2 regions of the Streptomyces sp. NPDC006283 genome follow, and region 2 is predicted to be linked to the other one. Evidence: riboswitches for the same ligand, from Rfam matches in the RefSeq annotation. Region 2 holds a riboswitch; the other holds the start of a gene.
What was found. Region 2 has a riboswitch for thiamine pyrophosphate ahead of thiO (glycine oxidase ThiO). Riboswitches for the same ligand answer to the same signal wherever they lie in the genome.
Positions count from the first base shown of each region.

Region 1: another riboswitch for thiamine pyrophosphate. It lies ahead of thiC (phosphomethylpyrimidine synthase ThiC); the one in region 2 lies ahead of thiO (glycine oxidase ThiO).

Region 1 is NZ_JBEXRZ010000013.1:60,869-65,087, forward strand. Features, by position in the region: gene ABZ070_RS05135 (PP2C family protein-serine/threonine phosphatase) at 1-386, shown strand, start outside; gene thiC (phosphomethylpyrimidine synthase ThiC) at 574-2,364, opposite strand; TPP riboswitch at 2,357-2,490, opposite strand; gene ABZ070_RS05145 (YibE/F family protein) at 2,510-3,889, shown strand; gene ABZ070_RS05150 (SsgA family sporulation/cell division regulator) at 3,915-4,219, opposite strand, start outside.
Region 2 is NZ_JBEXRZ010000070.1:19,372-23,590, forward strand. Features, by position in the region: gene ABZ070_RS16965 (thiazole synthase) at 1-144, opposite strand, end outside; gene thiS (sulfur carrier protein ThiS) at 151-351, opposite strand; gene thiO (glycine oxidase ThiO) at 348-1,514, opposite strand; TPP riboswitch at 1,512-1,623, opposite strand; gene ABZ070_RS16980 (hypothetical protein) at 1,675-2,016, shown strand; gene ABZ070_RS16985 (FAD-dependent oxidoreductase) at 2,105-3,289, shown strand; gene ABZ070_RS16990 (Rv2175c family DNA-binding protein) at 3,333-3,698, shown strand; gene thiE (thiamine phosphate synthase) at 3,785-4,219, shown strand, end outside.

The DNA of each region.
Region 1 (4,219 bases), on a different contig from region 2:
GGGTCAACGCGGGCCACCCCGCCCCGCTGCTGATCCGCAACCACCAGGTCGTGCGGCAGCTGGACGGCCCCACCACCTTCCCGGTCGGCTTCGGAGGTGAAGAGCCCCAGGTCAGCGAGCAAATGCTCCACCGCGGCGACCGGGTGCTGTGCTTCACCGACGGCCTGATCGAGGAGCACGAAGCCGGGGAAGAGGAGTTCGGCGAGGAACAGCTCATCCACTGGGTCAACCGCATCGAGCAGACCGAGGAGGGAGTACGGGCGGTGGTGCGCTCGCTCTCCCACGCCCTGAAGGAGGAAAGGGGCGGGAGCACCAGCGACGACGCGACCCTCTTCCTGATCGAGTGGCGCGGGGGCGCCGCCGACCACCTCGTCATCCTGGAGTGAGCCGATAGCCGCCCCATCGTTGACGGAGCGGTCCCGCGAACGCGTCGATCGGCGCCGGTGACCGGTGGCCCAGGCAGAGGTCGCCGCCCGGGCCGTGTCACCAGGACGTGTCCTGCCGCAGCGCGGTTCGTGAGAGACGACAGCGTCCCCCGGCGCGTATGCCGAGGGACGCTGAGACGTCAGAAGATTAGTCCGCAATAGGCAGGTAGACGTGGTGCCCCGCCTCCGCGAACTCCTTCGACTTGGCGAGCATGCCCGCTCGAACCTCATCGTCGCTGGCCACACCGCGATCGGGAGCGAACTGCTCTGTGATGCTTCTACTGATCTTCATCGAGCAGAACTTCGGACCGCACATCGAGCAGAAGTGCGCGGTCTTCGCCGGCTCTGCGGGCAGCGTCTCGTCGTGGAACTCCCTGGCCGTGTCCGGATCGAGGGCCAGATTGAATTGGTCCTCCCACCGGAACTCGAAACGTGCGTCCGACAACGCGTCGTCCCACTCCTGGGCGCCCGGGTGCCCCTTGGCGAGGTCCGCGGCATGGGCGGCGATCTTGTACGTGATGACGCCGGTCTTGACGTCGTCACGGTCCGGCAGGCCCAAGTGCTCCTTGGGCGTGACGTAGCAGAGCATTGCGGTACCCCACCAGGCGATCATGGCCGCCCCGATGCCTGACGTGATGTGGTCGTAGGCGGGCGCCACGTCCGTGGTGAGGGGGCCGAGCGTGTAGAACGGCGCCTCCTCGCAGATCTCCTGCTGGAGGTCGATGTTCTCCTTGATCTTGTGCATCGGGACATGGCCCGGGCCCTCGATCATCGTCTGCACGTTGTGGCGCTTGGCAATGGTGTTGAGCTCACCGAGCGTCCTCAACTCGGCGAACTGCGCCTCGTCGTTGGCATCCGCGATCGAACCGGGGCGCAGCCCGTCGCCGAGGGAGTACGTCACGTCGTAGGCGGCGAGGATCTCGCAGAGCTCCTCGAAGTTCTCGTACAGGAACGACTCCTTGTGGTGCGCCAGGCACCAGGCCGCCATGATCGAGCCGCCGCGCGAGACGATGCCGGTCTTGCGCCGGGCCGTCAGCGGCACATAGCGCAGCAGCACTCCGGCGTGGACCGTCATGTAGTCGACGCCCTGCTCGGCCTGCTCGATGACCGTGTCCTTGTAGACGTCCCAGGTCAGGTCCTCGGCCTTGCCGTCCACCTTCTCCAGCGCCTGGTACAGCGGCACCGTGCCGATCGGGACGGGGGAGTTGCGCAGCACCCACTCGCGGGTGGTGTGGATGTTGCGGCCGGTGGAGAGGTCCATGACCGTGTCGGCACCCCAGCGGGTCGCCCAGGTCATCTTCTCGACCTCCTCCTCGATGGAGGACGTGACCGCGGAGTTGCCGATGTTCGCGTTGACCTTCACCAGGAAACGCTTACCGATGATCATCGGCTCGATCTCCGGGTGGTTCACGTTCGCCGGCAGCACGGCCCGGCCGGCCGCGATCTCCTCCCGCACCACTTCGGGGGAGACGTTCTCGCGGATGGCGACGTACTCCATCTCCGGCGTGATCTCGCCACGGCGGGCGTACGCGAGCTGTGTCACCGCCTGCCCGTCGCGGCCACGGCGGGGCTGGCGCGGGCGTCCCGGGAAGACGGCGTCGAGGTTGCGCAGCCCCCCGCGCGGCGAGGTGTGCTTGATCCCGTCGTCCTCCGGCCGGACCGGCCGCCCCGCGTACTCCTCGGTGTCGCCGCGGCCGATGATCCAGTTCTCCCGTAGCGGCGGCAGCCCGCGGCGGACGTCGGTGTCGACGTTCGGGTCGGTATACGGGCCGGACGTGTCGTACAGCGTGACGTCCTTGCCATTGGTGAGATGCACCTTGCGCACCGGCACGCGGAGGTCGGGGCGCGATCCCTCGACGTATCCCTTGTGCCAGCCGATGGACTTCCCGGCCTCGTCGTTCTGGTTCGAGGCAGGCGTGCGTGCGTCCGATACGGTCATGAGACCTACTCCCTACGCCGGCATTACCCGGTAACAGGTTCGGCGGTCGGCGCAGCTGGTCCCGTACGGATGTACGAAGGTCAGCGCCCTCTCAGCCCGGTGCTCCGAGCTCCCGCGTGTGCAAAGGTGCCACCACGCTAGCGTCATGTCTGGCGCGCTGAACAGAGGGCCCCCGGCTTCTTGCGATGATCGACCCGTGACCTCATCGCCACAGTCCCCAGAACCGCACGGCCAGGCCCACGGCCATGGGCACAGTCACGGACCCGCCGCCCCGGTGTCCCGGCACCTACGAAGGGTCATCGCAGCCGTACTGATCCCCTTCGCGACAGCCGTCCTCGTCGGGCTCGCGGTGCTGTGGCCGGGAGGCGCGCCCGGCCACGAACGCACCGGCGTCGGCTTCGACCGGCAGACCGAGCAGGGCAAGGTGGTGCGCGTCGAGAAGGTCGACTGCAAGGACGTCAACGCCGCACAGGTCCCACCGACCGGCGACACCTCCACGCCCCAGGGACGCGAGGCCGTGGCCGCGCAGCAGGGCCGGTGCGCCAGGGCGACCGTCGAGGTCACGAGCGGCAAGGACAAGGGCCGGACCTTCGTCGAGATCGTGCAGCCGGACGCACCACGGCAGTTGAGCGAGGGACAGGGCGTCGTCGTCGCGTACGCCCCCGACGCTCCTCGCGATCTGCAGTACTCGGTGACGGACGTGGACCGTGAGTTCCCCATGGCACTGCTCGCGGGGATCTTCGCCCTCGCGGTGGTGCTCGTGGGCCGGATGCGCGGAGTGATGGCCCTGATCGCGCTGGCGGTCTCGTTCGCCGTGCTGACGCTGTTCATCCTGCCGGCGATCCTGCAGGGCTCGGATCCGCTGATCGTCGCGGTGGTCGGGGCGAGCGCCATCATGCTGATCGCGTTGTACATGTGCCATGGGGTGACGGCGCGCACCTCGGTCGCGGTGCTCGGCACCCTGATCTCGCTTCTGCTGATCGGGCTGCTGGGTTCCCTGTTCATCGGCTGGGCAAGCCTGAGCGGGAACACGGACGACAACACCGGCCTCATCCACGGCCTGTACCCGGGCATCGACATGAGCGGTCTGCTGCTGGCCGGCGTCATCATCGGCTCCCTCGGCGTCCTCGACGATGTGACGGTGACCCAGACCTCGGCCGTCTGGGAACTGCATCAGGCCGACCCGGGCATGGGTCCGCGCGCCCTCTACCGCGCCGCGATCCGCATCGGCCGCGACCACATCGCCTCGGTCGTCAACACGCTCGTACTCGCCTACGCGGGCGCCGCGTTGCCCCTGCTGCTGCTTTTCTCGATCGCGCAGTCGGGCGTGGGCGCCGTGGCCACCAGCGAACTGGTGGCGGAGGAGATCGTACGGACCCTGGTGGGCTCGATCGGCCTGGTCGCCTCCGTACCGGTGACCACCGTCCTTGCCGCCCTGGTGGTCTCGGCCGACCGTCCGCAGCCCGCAGAGGAACCGGCCGGGTCACCAATTCTGGGCGGCAGGGGGCGGCGGCGAAAGAAGTGAGTGCACGAGCCGCACCGATGGGGCGTCAGCCGGCGTTCTCCTCGGCCAGGATGCGTCCGAGCGCCTCTTCCAGACTCACTTCGCAGTCACCCAAGGAGAGCTCCTGACCGATCGGCACCAGCTTGTCCGTACGGTCGAGGAAGGCCACGAGCGGTGCCGCGCCCGCGCGGAACAACGCCGAGTCGGCGCCGACCCGAAGCCGGATACGAACGTCCGACAGACTTTCGGGACCGACGGGCGCGATGTGCACATCCCCGTCCCCGCTCGGCCCGTTGATCCCGTCGAGCAGCAACTCCCGCCCGAATGCCCAGGTCACAGGTGCGTCGCCGG
Region 2 (4,219 bases):
GCGCCGCATCGCGACGGTCGTCAGTTCCGTGCCGCTCGCGACGAGCGAGCGTTCGAGGACGTCGAGGCTGGGCGCCCCGCCGGTGCCCATGATCAGACGGGAGTCGAACGTGGTCTCCCCGATGGTGAAACGGTCGTCGGCCACGACGGATCAGCCTCCCTGCACTGCGGTGAGAACTTCGACACGGTCGCCGTCGCCGAGCGGGGTGCCGGCCCACCGGCTGCGCGGGACGACGGTCTCGTTGAGCGCCGCGGCGACTCCGGAGGGCGCCGCGGTGAGCGCGGCGACGACGGCGTCCAGGGTGGTGCTGTCGGCGAACTCTCGGACTTCGCCGTTGACAAAGACGTTCATGCGGGCTGCTCCTGGAGGACGGAAGAGAAGCGGCGGGGGGAGAAGGGCCGTGCCACCTCGGGCAGTTCGCCGCTCACCAGCGCGCCCGCCAGTGCGTCGCCGGTGACAGGTGTCAGCAGCACCCCGTTGCGGTAGTGCCCGGTGGCCAGCAGCAGGCCGGGCAGCTCGGTGAAGCCCAGCAGGGGCGCGTTGTCGGGGGAGCCGGGCCGCAGTCCGGCCTGCGTCTCGACGAGAGGCAGCTCCGTGATGCCGGGCACGAGCTCGTGCGCGTCGCGCAGCAGTTCGTACACCCCGCCCGCGGTGACCGTCGTGTCCCAGCCGAGCTCTTCGCTGGTCGCGCCGACCACCAGCTCGCCGTCCTTGCGTGGCACCAAATACACATGGCTGCCGCGCACCACCGCCCGTACGGTGCGCGAGAGGAACGGCGCGTAGGGGCGTGGCACGGTCAGCCGCAGAACCTGGCCCTTCACCGGCCGTACGGGCGGAAGTACGTCCGCCGGTACGCCCTCCAGCCGTCCGCTCATGCTTCCCCCGGCCAACACGACCTGCCCCGCGGCGAGTTCGCCGCCGTCGGCGAGTACGGCTCCGGCCGCCCGGTCGGCGGCCACCACCAGCCGCTCCACCCAGGTGCGGCGGAAGTCCACACCGGCCCGCTCGCAGGCGACGACGAGCGCGGCGGTCAGCCGGCGCGGGTCGACCTGGTGGTCGCCGTCCACCCGCAGCCCGCCGCGTACGCCGGGTGCCAGCATCGGCTCGAGGCGGCGGCACTCACGGCCCGTGAGCCACTCGGACTCGAGTCCCGAGCGGTGCTGCAGGGCGTGCAGTTCGCGCAGATGCGCGCGGTCGTCGGCGTCGAGGGCGACGGCGAGCGTGCCGCAGGAGCGGTACCCGACCTGCCGGCCGCTCGCTTCCTCGAGTTCCGCGACGAAGGCCGGGTAGCGGCGGGCGGACTCGAGGTTGAGCCCGAGCAGGGTCTGCTCGCCGTAGTGGAGTTCGGTGACGGCGGCCAGCATCCCGGCCGCGACCTGAGCGGCCCCGCCGCCCGGTTCGGGGTCCGCGACGGTCACGCTCAGCCCGCGCTGCGCTGCGCGCCAGGCCGTGACCAGACCGATGATCCCGCCCCCTATGACAAGGACGTCAGGGGTGCGTCGAGTACGAGACATGGGCGTCCAGCCCCTCCCTTCGCCGGCATGACCCGGATCAGGTTCGTACGGTCGGAGGCCGCCAGCCTCCCTCTCAGCCCGGTGCGTCCGGGCTCCCGCGAGTGCCTTACGGTGGCCACCCTAACCTCCCGCCCCGACACGCAGTAAGGGAGCCGCAGCAGTGGCCAGGACGCTCGACGGACTCGTTCTCTCACCGGTCGCCGACCAGGCTCCGGGCCAGGTCGGCACCCGGACCCGGTTCACGTACCACGAGGAGCGGGGCCGGATCTGGGCCGAGTACGAGGGCGGTGACGTGGTCCGCGGACACCTCGTGGGCACCCGGGAGGGCGACCGTCTCGACTTCCGTTATGTGCAGTTGAAGACGGACGGCGCCACCTCCTCGGGGCACTGCGTCTCCACGGTCGTGGACCTTCCGGACGGCCGTGTGCGCCTGGAGGAGACCTGGGAGTGGGAGTCCCAGGAGGGCAGCGGGACGAGCGTGGTGGAGGAGCTGCCTTCCTGACTCTCTGTCAGGTACGTAAGGTGTGCGGGTGGACGAACGGCAGCAGCAGACAGCGCCGCGGCGGCGCGTGGTGATCGTCGGCGCGGGCATGGCGGGAGTGCAGACCGCGGTCGCGCTCCGGGAGCAGGGCTTCACCGGCCCGGTCACCGTGATCGGCGCCGAGCCGCACCAGCCGTACGACCGGCCGCCGCTGTCCAAGGCGATCCTGCTCGGCAAGGCGGAGGACTCGGCCTTCGACATCGACTTCGAGGCCCTCGGCGTCGAGCTGCGCCTGGGCGTCGAGGTCACCGGCGTGCGCACTTGCGCGCACGAGGTGGACACCGCGGCCGGCCCCGTCCCGTACGACGTCCTGGTCCTCGCCACCGGCGCGGAGCCCGTCACGCTGCCCGGTACCCGGGGCGTACCGGGCGTCCATCTGCTGCGCACCCTCGACGACGCCGCCCGGCTGCGGCCCCTGCTCACCGAGCAGCACGACATCGTCGTGGTCGGCGCGGGCTGGATCGGCGCGGAGTTCGCGACCGCGGCCCGTCAGGCCGGCTGCGCCGTCACCGTCGTCGAGGCCGCCGACCGCCCGCTCGCCGGCACCATGCCCGCGGAGGTCGCCGCCCCGATGGCCGCCTGGTACGGGCAGTACGGGGCGGAACTCGTCACCGGCGCCCGTGTGGCCACCGTCGAGCCGGGCGCCGTGGTCCTGGCCGGGGGCCGCAGGATTCCCGCCGGCGCCGTCGTCGTCGGTATCGGGGCACGGCCCGCCACGGGCCTGCTCGAGGGCTCCGGCATCGAGCTCGGCCCGGACGGTTCGGTCGTCGCGGACCGCCACCTGCGTGCCTCCGCGCCCGATGTGTACGCCGTCGGAGACTGCGCCTCCTACCCGTCCGGCCGCTACGGCGAGCGGCTGCTGGTGCATCACTGGGACAACGCGCTCCAGGGACCGCGCACCGTCGCGGCGAACATCGTCACGCACGCGGCCGGGGAGCCCGGCCCGGCCGCCGAGGTGTACGACCCGGTGCCGTACTTCTGGTCGGAGCAGTTCGGCCGGTTCGTCCAGTACGCGGGCCACCACGCCGCCGCCGACGACCTGCTGTGGCGGGGCCGGCCCCACGAGGACACCTGGTCGGTGCTGTGGCTGCGCGGAGAGGTGCTGGTGGCGCTGCTCGCCGTCGGCAGGGCCCGTGACCTGGCCCAGGGCCGCAGGCTGATCCTGGCGGGGGCGGCGCTGGATCGGGAGCGGGCCGCCGACCCGTCCGTCCCTCTGAAGGCGGCGGCACGGTAGGTCCCGGCTACCGACTGTCGGTCCCGGATGGCAGGCTTGTCCTGTGACCGAGATTGACGCAAAGATCGATGCTCTCGTCCCCGCCTGGCTCTACCTGCCCGACATCGCGGAAATGCTCGATGTCGAGGTGACGCGTGTGCGCCAGCTGGTCAAGGAGGGCCAGCTGATCGCCGTGCGCCGCGGTGAGAACCGTGCGCTGCAGGTGCCTGCCGCCTTCATCGACGGCAGCAAGGTGGTCAAGGGTCTCGCAGGGACCCTGACGCTCCTGCGGGACGACGGCTTCAACGACGAAGAGATGCTGGAGTGGCTCTTCACTCCGGACCCGACCCTGCCGGGCACCCCTGCCCAGGCGCTCGGGGAGAATCGCGGCACGGAGGTGAAGCGCCGGGCCCAGGCGCTCGCCGTCTGACGCCACGGAAAACACCACTACCGGCCGGGTGCACAGGCCGGGCCGTCCGGCCCGGGCACCCGGCCGACCAACGGGGGGATCGCCTCATGTCCACGGCTCGCGCGCTGCTGTCCGACGCCCGGCTCTATCTCTGCACGGACGCCCGCAAGCGGCAGGGAGACCTTCCCGAGTTCCTCGACGCCGTGCTCTCGTCCGGCGTGGACATCGTGCAGTTGCGCGACAAGGGCATGGAGGCGGGCGAGGAACTGGAGCATCTCCAGGTCTTCGCCGACGCCTGCCGCAGGCACGGCAAGCTCCTCGCGGTGAACGACCGCGCCGACGTGGCGCATGCCATCGGCGCCGACGTGCTGCACCTGGGGCAGGGCGATCTGCCGGTCCCCGCGGCGCGCGCGATCCTCGGGGACGCCGTGCTGATCGGCCGCTCGACGCACGCCGAGGCCGAGGCGGCAGCCGCCGCCGTCGAGCCGGGTGTGGACTACTTCTGCACGGGCCCCTGCTGGCCGACGCCGACCAAGCCCGGA